One region of the Exiguobacterium sp. SH0S1 genome, then DNA from elsewhere that is predicted to be linked to it. Evidence: riboswitches for the same ligand, from Rfam matches in the RefSeq annotation. Region 1 holds a riboswitch; each other region holds the start of a gene.
What was found. A riboswitch is a leader RNA that binds a small molecule or an ion and turns the genes downstream of it on or off. The one in region 1 is predicted to bind S-adenosylmethionine.
Positions count from the first base shown of each region.

Region 2: it holds a riboswitch for S-adenosylmethionine, as region 1 does, so the genes downstream of both, EVJ20_RS03790 (aminotransferase class I/II-fold pyridoxal phosphate-dependent enzyme) here and metK (methionine adenosyltransferase) in region 1, are expected to answer to the same signal.
Region 3: it holds a riboswitch for S-adenosylmethionine, as region 1 does, so the genes downstream of both, mtnK (S-methyl-5-thioribose kinase) here and metK (methionine adenosyltransferase) in region 1, are expected to answer to the same signal.

Region 1 is NZ_SJVC01000001.1:1,159,185-1,163,376, reverse strand. Features, by position in the region: gene pckA (phosphoenolpyruvate carboxykinase (ATP)) at 1-1,515, opposite strand, end outside; SAM riboswitch class I at 1,834-1,953, shown strand; gene metK (methionine adenosyltransferase) at 2,085-3,293, shown strand; gene EVJ20_RS05935 (YtxH domain-containing protein) at 3,333-3,830, opposite strand; gene EVJ20_RS05930 (GNAT family N-acetyltransferase) at 3,995-4,192, shown strand, end outside.
Region 2 is NZ_SJVC01000001.1:745,128-749,319, reverse strand. Features, by position in the region: gene EVJ20_RS03800 (MDR family MFS transporter) at 1-749, opposite strand, end outside; gene EVJ20_RS03795 (AI-2E family transporter) at 1,008-2,108, opposite strand; SAM riboswitch class I at 2,286-2,386, shown strand; gene EVJ20_RS03790 (aminotransferase class I/II-fold pyridoxal phosphate-dependent enzyme) at 2,463-3,638, shown strand; gene EVJ20_RS03785 (iron-containing alcohol dehydrogenase) at 3,635-4,192, shown strand, end outside.
Region 3 is NZ_SJVC01000005.1:826-5,017, reverse strand. Features, by position in the region: gene EVJ20_RS11705 (methylthioribulose 1-phosphate dehydratase) at 1-222, opposite strand, end outside; gene EVJ20_RS11700 (2-hydroxy-3-keto-5-methylthiopentenyl-1-phosphate phosphatase) at 219-869, opposite strand; gene EVJ20_RS11695 (2,3-diketo-5-methylthiopentyl-1-phosphate enolase) at 866-2,020, opposite strand; SAM riboswitch class I at 2,092-2,194, opposite strand; SAM riboswitch class I at 2,400-2,502, shown strand; gene mtnK (S-methyl-5-thioribose kinase) at 2,584-3,738, shown strand; gene mtnA (S-methyl-5-thioribose-1-phosphate isomerase) at 3,735-4,192, shown strand, end outside.

The DNA of each region.
Region 1 (4,192 bases):
AAAGTTTTGTTGGAACTTCAAGGCGAGCGCTCGCGCTTCGACATCGTAATGAGCCGTATCTTTCCAAGTGTCACGTGGGTTGAGCACGTCTTGTGGGACGCCATCGATATGGACCGGGATGTCGACGTTGAAGATGTCGTGCTTGACAGTGTCGACGTCACGCAATTGACCATTGATCGCGGCGTTCACCATGGCCCGTGTGTAGCTGAGCTTCATACGTGATCCTTCACCGTAAGCCCCGCCGGTCCAACCCGTGTTGACGAGGTAGACGTCGACGTTATGCTGTTCGATCAACTTACCGAGCATGTCGGCGTACCGTTCCGGGGCGAGCGGTAAGAACGGTGAGCCGAAGCAAGTCGAGAACGTTGCTTGTGGCTCGGTCACGCCGCGCTCCGTCCCGGCTAGTTTTGATGTGTAGCCAGATAGGAAGTGATACATCGCCTGCTCTTTCGTCAACTTGCTGATCGGCGGGAGCACCCCGTAAGCATCGGCCGTCAAGAAGACGATCGTGTTCGGGTGACCGGCCCGTGAAGGGAGCATCGCGTTATCGATGTATTGAATCGGATAAGCTGCTCGCGTATTTTCGGTGAGCGAGATGTTTTTGTAGTCGGGTGAGCGGTCTTCGTTCAAGATGACGTTTTCGATCAACGATCCGAAACGGATAGCGTCATAAATTTGCGGCTCGTTCTCACGCGACAAGTTGATCGTCTTGGCGTAGCAACCGCCTTCGATGTTGAAGATGCCGTCTGGTGACCAACCGTGTTCATCGTCACCGATGAGATGACGTTCCATATCGGCTGATAGCGTCGTCTTCCCCGTGCCCGATAGTCCGAAGAAGAGCGCCGTCTCTCCGGCGTCCGAGACGTTGGCCGAGCAATGCATCGACAAGACGTGCTGTTCAGGTAATAGGAAGTTCATGACCGAGAAAATCGATTTTTTAATTTCGCCGCCGTATTCTGTTCCCCCGATCAGAATGGTACGCTTGGCGAACGAGACGAGGATAAACGTTTCTGAGTTCGTCCCGTCAACTGCTGGGTCGGCCTTGTAGCTCGGTGCATAAATGACCGTGAACGGGTCAAATGCAGCTCTCGCTGGCCACTCACGCAAGAACAACTGCTTCGCGAACAAGCTGTGCCACGCGTACTCGGTGATGGCGCGTACAGGTAGCGTGTAGTGCTCGTCAGCTCCAGCCGAAGCTTCGAGATAATACAGCTTCTGTTTCGTCTCGAGATGAGTGAGGACTTTGTCGAGAAGAGCGGTGAACTTGTCTTCTGCGATCGGCTGATTGACCGGCCCCCAGTCCACTAACGAGTTGCTGACTTCATCTTTGACGACGAATTTGTCTTTCGGTGACCGCCCTGTGAATTTCCCTGTACTGACCGATAAAGCCCCGTCTTTCGTCAGTACGCCTTCACCGTTACGAATGGCTTCTTCCACCAGTTCTGGAACGGTTAAGTTCCGTAATACATCGGCACCCTTAATTAATTCTTCGATTTTCAGGAGCGTAGTCGCCATCCTGAGTCCCACCTTTCCCCTAAATAGATGTGGATGAAATCCGCATACTTCCGCGATTAATTAGTATGACACTTTTTATTATATGTGACACACTAATCAAAAACAAGCATTTCTTTACCCTTTAAAGTAAGCGCTTTCTTACAAAGACATTCTAACATATTCTGTATAAGCGGGGAGTGAAAAAACGGAAACCGTCAAAAAAATGTTTGATATTTCACAAACATAAATGATTTCCGTGATTACGAAGAAATTTACAAATTAAGCAGATACGCTTGACAGAACGGTATGGCATTTATATGATGGTGTTCGTAACGGATACTCTTATTCTGAGCGGTGGAGGGAACAAGGCCCTACGAAGCCCAGCAACCGTCCGATCCTGTAGTCTTTTTCGGAAAAGGTGCTATCCTGAAGCGAAGCGACAGCTTCGAACGATAAGAGGGTAAGGAAGAACGATTCAACCTTTCCCATTGAACGTGGCGAAAGGTTTTTTTCATTACCGTCCCAAAGCAACGCGTAAGGGGAACGAGTACCGTCCACACATCACCCTTATTAATAGGAGGTTTTTCGAAATGTCAAACTTGAACCGTCGACTTTTCACTTCGGAGTCCGTCACTGAAGGACATCCGGATAAAATTTGTGACCAAATCTCAGATGCGATTTTGGATGCAATTTTGGCTGAAGATCCAAACGCCCGCGTTGCGGCTGAGACGTCTGTCACGACAGGTCTCGTGCTCGTAGCTGGTGAAATCACGACATCGACTTACGTGGATATCCCGAAAGTTGTACGTGAAACTGTTCGTGAGATCGGCTACACGCGCGCCAAATATGGTTTTGACGCTGAGACTTGTGCTGTACTCACAGCAATCGACGAGCAGTCGGCAGACATCGCACTCGGTGTCGACCAAGCGCTCGAAGCTCGTGAAGGTCAAATGACTGACGAAGAAATCGATGCGATCGGTGCCGGTGACCAAGGCCTCATGTTCGGTTATGCAACGAACGAGACACCTGAACTCATGCCGCTCCCGATCTCACTCGCTCACAAATTGTCACGTCGCTTGGCAGAAGTCCGCAAAAACGGAACGCTCACTTACCTTCGTCCAGACGGTAAGACGCAAGTAACTGTCGAATACGACCAAGACAACAACCCGGTCCGTATCGATACGATCGTCATCTCGACGCAACACGCAGAAGACATCACGCTCGAGCAGATCCAAGCGGACCTTAAAGAACATGTGATCGAAGCAGTCATCCCGGCTGAACTCATCGACGCCGAGACAAAATACTTCATCAACCCGACTGGCCGTTTCGTCATCGGTGGACCACAAGGTGATGCAGGTCTCACAGGACGTAAAATCATCGTCGACACATACGGTGGATACGCTCGCCACGGCGGTGGTGCGTTCTCAGGTAAAGATCCTACAAAAGTTGACCGTTCGGCAGCATACGCGGCCCGCTACGTGGCGAAAAACCTCGTGGCAGCTGGACTTGCTGACAAAGCGGAAGTTCAACTTGCATACGCGATCGGTGTCGCACACCCGGTTTCAATCGCGGTGGACACGTTCGGCACTGGTAAATTGAGCGAGACTGAACTCGTTGAACTCATTCGTGAGAACTTCGACCTTCGTCCGGCCGGCATCATCAAGATGCTCGACCTTCGTCGCCCGATCTACAGACAGACAGCAGCTTACGGACACTTTGGTCGCACAGACGTTGAACTCCCATGGGAGCAGACGGACAAAGCGGCAGTGCTTGAAGAAGGCGCAAAACGTTTCGCATAAGCATAAAAAAACGACCTTTCGCGAGAAAGGTCGTTTTTATTATGCTTGTGGTTTATTTTCGTTTGTTGCGTTCTCGTTGCCGAGTGCCGTATCTTTCGCCTCGACGACTTTCTCACCAATATCTTGTAAATCTGATTTTGTTTCCTGGGCCGTCTCGACGACTTTGTTCACGTCTTCTTTGACCGTGTCGACTTCACCGACAACTTTTTCATAGACGTTTTGCACATCGGTCGACACTTCTTGAATCATACCCGACGCCGATTTCACTTGCTCGATGACTTGAGACGCTTTACCGGACGGATCTTCTTTGATCGTGTCGACGAGACCGCCGACAGACGACTTCGCATTCGTGAGCGACTGTTTCGTCGTCTCGCGGTTCGACGAGCTAAGTAGGGCGATCAGACCGCCGACGAGCGCACCGAGAAGCATTCCGGTCACGACGTTGATTCTAGGACCACCCGAGTTGGTTTGGTCGAATTGGCGATTCGGGTTGTTAGCGTTAGCTGCGTGCGGATCGTTTTGTAATGTTGGTTCCATGTCTAAACACTCCTTTGTAAGTTGGCATTGGTACTCATATACCCTAGTTAAAATAGAAAATAACGTTCTGCTTGATTTCGACACGAAAAAGTAATAGAAGAGCAGGATATTTTTTACGTGATGGGGAATGATAGTACTAGATTGGCCAAAAGGGGGAAGCTGTTATGAAGATGCGGGAAGCCGTACCAGAAGATGCCGCCACGATTCGAGATATCGCACTTGCGACCATCAGTGTGACAGATGACGTTCGGTCTAAGGTGATGGAGCGCGCCTATCAACAAGAAGAGATCGTCCGGGCCATCGGTTCGAGTGAAGAAGCGAAAGAACAGTTGTTCATCGTCGGTGAGGCCGAAGGAGACGTC
Region 2 (4,192 bases), 410 kb from region 1:
GGGTTCTCGCGGTCGGTGAACGACGGCATCGACTCTTTCAAGAACAGCGGCAACATGCTCTCGATCAGCGAGAAGCCCATCGAGATGAAGACGCCGGCGAAGATGAAGACGAGAAAGACTTTGTCGTTGTAAAAGACACGTAAGACGTCACGGTTCGACGGTGTCTCCGCTTCGGTCGTCTCTGGGAGCGACTCGCGGATGAAACGTCCGAGAACGAGCGCGTACAAGGCGAAGACGAACGCTGCCGTGAAGAAGATGTACTGTCGGTCGATGAACAAGACGGCACTGCCGAGCAGGGGACCGAACGCCGCCCCGATATTATGCCCCATCCGTAAGAGACCGAACGCCTCGTTCATCTGTTCCGGCTCGGTCACGTCGGCGACCATCGCGCTCGCTGCCGGGTGGAACAGCGAGTTCGTCAAACCGAGCATGGCGTTCAAAAGGAGCAGCGGCCAAAACGTTTCCGCGAAAGCGAAACCGATGAGCGCGACCGCATCACCGAGGATGGCGGTCATCATGACCGGTTTTCGACCATATAAGTCGGCGAGACGTCCGCCGACGACCGAGCCGATGAGCGCCATGATCGGTCCGGTCGCTAAGATGACGCCGACTTGGACGTAGCTGTCGAGCTTGTCGCTGTAATAGAGGACGAGGAACGGGGCGATCATGAACATCATGACACCGGTGATCGTCTCGCCGAGGAAGCGAATCCAAATGTTACGGTCGAGCCGTTTGAGTGATTGAATCATGCGTTTCACCTGCTTCTACAAAATAAAAGGGACGAAGGATGCACGGAGGCATACTCGTCCCTACTTGCTTATGCACGCCTCGGAAGACAGGCGGGTGACTTCAGTTCATGAAACGGAAGACCCCGACCTGTCAGTATGAAATTGGATACGATGTGGCTGCGTCATGACTGACATGGCGGGTCCTCCTTTCTGAAAGTTTACTCTTCGTTTCAACTGTATGACAGGTTCTTGAAATGTGTCAACATATTTTGACTTGCGTCATAACAGTTCATTTAAATTCTTGCGGGTGAGCCGATAATCGATCAACCGGGACAAGACGACTTGAATCATCGCGGTCACGGGTACGCTGATGAACATCCCGACGAGGCCGAACAGGCTCCCCCCGATGATGATCGATGTGATGACCCAGAACGGGGTGATCCCGACGCTGTCGCCGAGAATTTTCGGGCCGAGCCAAAGTCCGTCGAACTGTTGCAGCAAGAAGATGAACAACAAGACGAGCAGGGCCGTGAACGGGTCGTAGAAGTAGGTGATGATGAACGCCGGGATCATCCCTAAGAGCGGCCCGACGTATGGGATGAAGTTCAGCACCCCGATGATGACACCGAGCAAGAGCGCGTACGGCGCGCCGATGATCAAGAGCCCGATGACGGCCATCACGCCGATGATGAGACAGTCGAGCGACTTTCCGATGATGTAGCGTTTAAAGATATAGTCCATCTCTTGGAAGATGTCGATCGTCGTCTTCGCCGAGGCGACCGGGAACATCGCGTACAGTAGACGCTTGAACATCCGGGCGAACACTTCCTTGTCTTTCAACAAGTAGATCGAGATGACGATCCCGATCAACAAGTTGATCAACGTCATCGTGAAGCTCGACACGTAACCGACCGAAGACACGACGGCCGTCTCGACCCATCCGGAATACCGTTCCTCGAACCGGTTAAAATCGATCGCTTGGGCGATCGTCGCATTATACTCCTCGACATACGTTTTCAGCTGCCCGAGAAAGCCATCGATTTGGCGAATATAAAACGGGAGCTCCTCGATGAGAGACGCGACGCTCGAATAGATGCGAGGGAACAGCGTCACCGCTGACACGACAAGGATCCCGATGAACGTGACGTAGACGATCAACAAGCCTTGGTAGCGCTTCAAGTGGAACCGCTCTTCTATATAGGATAGGACGGTGTTGAGGAGCAGCGCGATGGCGATCCCCATGATGATCGGCGTCAACAGCTGAAACGCATACTGCATGACCCGAGAGATCGTGTCCGGCTCGCTGATGACTTTCCATAGGACGAGCAGAATCAGCCCGATCACGCTTAACTTCCATATCAATTGACGGTTTAGTTCCAATGGTCTATCCCCTCATGCTGTAAATTTTGCAGAATAACGTTCACCTTTTACTATGAACGTTTTTTTACCGGGATTCAATAGCGGTAAGGAATTTTTGAAATAAGGATTGACAAGGTTGGTAACGTTTGGTTTACTAAATGACATATTACAGAAATTATCAATTGCATATAAAAACACTTTCTATCAAGAGAAGCGGAGGGACTGGCCCGATGAAGCTTCAGCAACAGATTGTTTCAATACTGTGCTAATTCCAGCAAGGTGACCTTGAGAGATGGAAAGGTGGTTGTTTGAATACGTCCGTATCTCGACACCCCTTTCCTCGGAAAGGGGTGTTTTTGCATAGGAGGACTATTCATGACAGACAGACGCTCGAAGTTACTTAAAACGTTACCACCCCAGCATTTCGTCGGACTCGCCGCCGAAGTCGCCGCACTCGAGCGTTCAGGCCGCGACGTCATCCGGCTCGGCCAAGGGACGCCCGACTTGCCGACACCGGCCTCGATCTGCGAGGCGCTGCAGACGGCCCTGCTCGACCCGGCGACGCACCAATACGGACCGTTCCGGGGACAGACGCGCCTGAAGCAAGCGGTCGCGACGTTCTACCAGACCGAATACGGCGTCGCGCTCGATGCCGAGACCGAAGTGGCCATCTTGATCGGCAGCAAGTCGGGACTCATCACGCTCCCGCAATGTGTGCTCGAGCCAGGTGACGGCATGTTGCTACCGAACCCGGGCTATCCGGACTACATCTCGGGGGCACGTCTCGCCGGAGCGGTCGTCCACGACCTCGTCCTCCGGGAAGAGAACGGCTATCTTCCTGATTACGAGACGCTCGATCCGCAGGGGGCGCGACTCATGTATTTGAACTACCCGAGCAATCCGACCGGCGCCGTCGCGTCGCCCGCGTTCTTTGACGACACGGTCCGGTTCGCGAATAAGCATGACCTCATGGTCGTCCACGACTTCGCCTACGGCAGCATCGGTTTCGACGGTCACGTCCCGCCGAGCTTCCTGCAGGCGCCTGGAGCGAAAGACATCGGCATCGAGGTGTATACGATGTCGAAGGCGTTCAACATGTCCGGCTGGCGGGTCGCTTTCGCCGTCGGCAACCGCGACATCATCGAGGCGATCAACACGTATCAAGACCACGTCCATGTGAGCGTGTTCTCGGCCATCCAAGAGGCGGCCATCGCCGCGCTCGAGTCGCCACGTTCGCTCCGGGACGACTTGTCACGGTTGTATGAGGCCCGCCGCGACCGGCTCGTCGACGGGTTACGTCAGGCCGGATGGGACATCACGGCCCCGAGTGGCTCGTTCTTCGTCTGGGCGAAAGTGCCGGACGGGGACGCAAAATCGTTCTCGTATAAGCTGCTCCACGAGGCAGGGGTCGCCGTGACGCCGGGCTATTTCTTCGGCTCAGAAGGCGAGCGGTACGTCCGGTTCGGGCTCGTCTCCGCCGAGCCGAAGATCGACGAGGCCGTCGAGCGGATCGAGAAACTGTTCGCGACGTATGAAGAGGTCCGGGCATGATCCGCCAAGCCGTGCTCGAGTACGACCATGCGGATGACGCGCTCGAGCGGCTCGATGAATTGATCGCTGGCCGTCGTGCTCACGTGCTGCGCGGGCAGAACGGTTTTGACGTCGTCAAGCGTGTCCTGCCAGCGATCACTGCCTATCCGACATCGCTGTTCCGTGGCGAATGCACGGACGCCGAGGTCGAACGGCTCCGTTTGAAGGATGTGGACGTCCTCCTTGCCGTCGGTGGGGGCAAGCTCGTCGACACGGCGAAACTCGTCGCTTACCGGCAAGGTGTCCCGCTGATCGTCATCCCGACGCTCGCCTCGAACTGTGCCGCCTTCACGCCGCTCAGCGTCATCTATGACGAGCAGGGAGCCTATGACCGCTACGACGTGTTCCGCGTCGTCATCGAGCGGGTCATCGTCGACGCAAGGGTCGTGACCGACTCGCCGTACGACTACTTCCGGGCCGGCGTCATCGACACGGTCGCCAAGTTTTACGAGGCCCGCTATTTGAGCGGCGACAGTTCGCCTGATGCCGGCGTCAATACCGGTCTCGCCTTGGCC
Region 3 (4,192 bases), on a different contig from region 1:
TTTACCAGTTTGTTCGCCAAGTAACCTGCCGGCCGCGTCTACGAGGACGAAATCGTCCGCGGTCCGTTTTCGTTTATCGCGTCCGCTCGCCGTGACGAGGAAGGTCAGCGGGTCGTCGGAGACACGAATCGCCAAATTGCCACTCGTTCCGGGGAACCAGTCGCGCGCGGCGAGTTCGTCTTTAATGTCGGCGAGTTCAAGCCAACGTGCGGTCACGCTCATACGTGCACCTCCTTCATGTGATGGGTGATGTCGTCGAACGTCTCGAACGGGGCGTAGGCGATGCCTTCTGCTTCACAGAGCGTGATGAGTTGCCCACGGGCGTAGACGAAATCGGCCCGTTTGGCGATCTCGAAGTCGGTCACCGAGTCACCGATGACGATCAAGCGATCAACGGGATCGACGATCGTCCGGGCGATTGTCGGTTTGCAGCAACCACAATCATTCGTGCAATGCGCGTCACAGGCGTAGGGCCAGTCGACGCGTACCGTCTCGCCTGAGAAGTCGGCGACGTTACAGTAGATGTGGTCCGGCGCGACGTGGTCTTGCAAGATCGGGTGTACGAAAAAGTCCATGCCGCCGCTGACGACGTCGAACTTCCAGCCATGTTCTCGGATCTCTTCCAAAAATGCTGGGAAACCTGGGCGCAAGGTGATGCGGTCCAGCAAGTAGTCACGGTACGCCGAAGCGTCAGCGCTCGGCAACAGCTGGAACATCTGCCCGACCCCGGAGCGGATCGAGATGTCTTGAGCGAGCACATCGTCTTTGAGCGCGTGCCATTCGGGCGGTGCGAACGCCCGCATCAAAGCGATGATGTTGTCCTCGGCCGTGATCGTCCCATCGAAGTCACACAAGATGTGAATCGTCATTGTTTTGACCACGCCTTTAACGCGGCCTCGAGCTCGTTCGTCTGGCTCGCCACGCCCAATACTTGCTCAATCGCTTGTCGGAACGCCCGGGCCCCGGCGGCCGCGCCGTCTGGGTGACCGTGGATGCCGCCGCCGGCGTTGATGACGACGTCTGTGCCGAAATCACGGATGATGTCCGGGACGAGCCCCGGATGGATACCGGCCGATGGGACCGGTAGAATCGGTTTCGTCCAGTGCGGCCGAGCACTGCCATCCCGAATCGTGAACGCCTCATCAGACGGTGTCGCAAGTGAACCGTATGGGGACGGGAACAGCGTCAAGTCGGCCCCCGCGAGGCGGATCAATTTTCCGAGCAAGAGCGAGTGGCTGATCGAGCCGGTCAAGGCCCCGGCGAACGCGGGGTGCGCCAAAATCGGGACGTTAATTGTTGGATCGCTCGCGAGTTCGCGGAGTGTGTCGAGCCCGTATGTATAGACGTTGAACAACAGTGCCGTCGCGCCCGCCTCGATCAAGCGGAGCGCTTGGTCACGCAGCCCGAACACCGGACCGCTGAGCGTGATGGCATAGAGCGAACGTTTCCCGGTCGTTTCGAACTGTTCTTGGATGACGGCCGCCCCGATTTTAGCTCGTTCAAGCGACGGAGTGAGCGGGTTGTCGTATAGGATTTCATCATCTTTGACGATGTCGATGCCGCCGGCGAGCTGGTCTCGAAGTTGCTGTTCTAAGAAGCGTAAATCACGGCCGATGATCCCTTTAAAGATGCTCATGACGAGCGGGCGATCATGTACGTCGAGCAACTCACGAACGCCTTGAACACCGAACTTTGCTCCGGGGAATTCAGATGCAAGCGTTTCGGGTAACGTTAAGTCGATCAAGCGTACCGAGTCATCGAGCGATAATTTCCCGAACGTCGTCGTCAAGATGGATGAGAAGTCGGGCGTGACGTTATGGAGCGGATAACGGATTGTGAAGCGGCTCGTTGTTTCCGTATGCGTCGTTGAGACGACCTCGCCCCGATACGCCTTTAATTGTTCTTGCTCTAGGTGAGGCAGTTCCGTCCACGTGCCGACGGTCAGTTCGAGGGCGATTTTCTCGGCGACAGTCGCGACGCGGTCCGTCCGGCTGATTTCATATGTGGCAGTAATACTCATGTTCGTTCCTCCTTCCGGTCAAACAAAAAATGACCCCATGCCGAGGCAAGAGGTCATCATAAAAAAATGAACTCTTATCTCTCAGCTTACGCTGCAAGAATTAGCACCGTGCCCAATCGGGTCGGTTGCTGCGACATCATCGGGCTTGTCCCCTCCGTCTGCTCTTGATAAGAATGTATTTTGAAGTTGTGAAATTTAATTGAATTTTGTCACACAATATCCGGTTCGTCAATTCCTTTTTTTGAGAAAAAAAGTTTGAGTTCGTTGTTACCATATATGCATAAAAAAAGTGACCGTTGCTCCAGCAAATTGCCGTTGACAAAGGTGGGGTCGAGTCCGTAATATTCATCACAACAAGTTCACACAATCGAATACGACACTCTTATCGCGAGTTGGCAGAGGGAATTGGCCCGATGATGCCGCAGCAACCGACCAGTAGGCACGGTGCTACATCCACCAGACATACGTCTGACAGATGAGAGGAACAACCGTTACGGCTGTGCCTCTTTCTCGCGGAGAAAGGGGCTTTTTTTGTGGGGAATATACCGAAAGGGGAAACAGACATGGCTTATCAACCATTTACAGAACAGACAGTCGTCGAGCACGTCAGAACGTTAGGGTTACTCGAAGATGGGGGCATCGCGCATTGCGAGGAGATCGGGGACGGCAACTTGAACCTCGTCTTCCGCATCCGTCAAGGCGAAACGAGCCTCATCGTCAAGCAGGCGCTACCGTATGCGAAAGTCGTCGGCGAGAGTTGGCCGCTCACACTTGAACGGGCGTGGATCGAGCAGCTCGCGTTGCGCGAATTCGCCAGCGTCGTCCCGCGTTTCGTCCCGGTCGTTCTCGGCAGTGACCGAACGCTCGCCTACACGATTTTAGAAGACTTGTCTGACTTTGATATCGTCCGGACGGGCTATTTGGAAGGGAAAACGTATCCTGAACTTGCCCGTCACATCGGTGAGTTTTTAGGACAGACGTTGTTTGAGACGTCCGACTATGCGGCCGGCCCGATTGAGAAGAAGCGGAAAGAACGGGATTATTACAACCCGGAACTATGCGATATCACTGAAAAACTGATCTTCACCGATCCGTACAAAGATGCCGAATCGAACAACATCGAAACCGCGCTCCGTCAGGACGTCGAAGCGCTTTGGCGTGACCAGAAATTGAAAGTGGAGGTCACGAAACTGAAAGTCGGTTTCGTCACGAAACACGACGCGCTCTTGCACGGGGACTTACATACAGGCAGCATCTTCGCGACGCAACAAGAGACGAAAGTCATCGATTCGGAGTTCGCTTTTTATGGACCGTTCGGCTTTGACATCGGGCAAATTGTCGCCCATTTGACGCTATCGACGTTCCATGACCCACTCAAACGGTTCGAGCGGTTCACCGACGTATTGACGGTATGGGAGACGTTTGAGAAGACGTTCCGGACGAAGTTTGAGACGGCGGTCGAACCGTTCAACACGGACGGGTTCGTCGATGAACTACTTCAAACCATCTTTAGCGACACGATTGGCTATGCCGGATGCGAACTGATTCGCCGCACCATCGGCCTCGCCGGAGTCAATGACCTCGAGACGTTACCGGAAACGGTCCGGCTCGAGCGGAAACGGGAAGCGCTCACGCTCGGCACGACGCTCATTAAACAGCGCCACGATATCCGTTCGATCGATGAATTAGTGACGCTGTTAGCGGGGGTACGCGTATGACAGTCCAAAACATTCGCTTCGAACCGTCCCGGGACGAGCTCGTCATTTTAGACCAAACGTTACTGCCCCATGAGGAGCGGTACGTGACGATCGCGACGCTCGAACAGGCGGAGCACGCCATCGAGACGTTACAAGTCCGAGGCGCGCCGGCCATCGCCTATTTCGGCGCATTCGTGCTCGCGAAAGAAGCGGTCCGGCTTCAAGATGACCCGGACTTCACACGCCGGCTCGACCTCGTCGGCCGTCGGTTGATCGCGACGCGACCGACGGCGGTCAATCTTCAAAACGTGATCGAGTCGCTTCTCGGATTCAACGTCGGAGACGACTTTGAAAGAATCGCGACTGACATCAAACATCGGGCCATCGCGCTGTTCGAGCGAGACGTCGACACGTATCGGGCCATCGGGGAGCATGCGCTCACGGTGCTGCCAGCAGGGGGGAACGTCTTAACGAT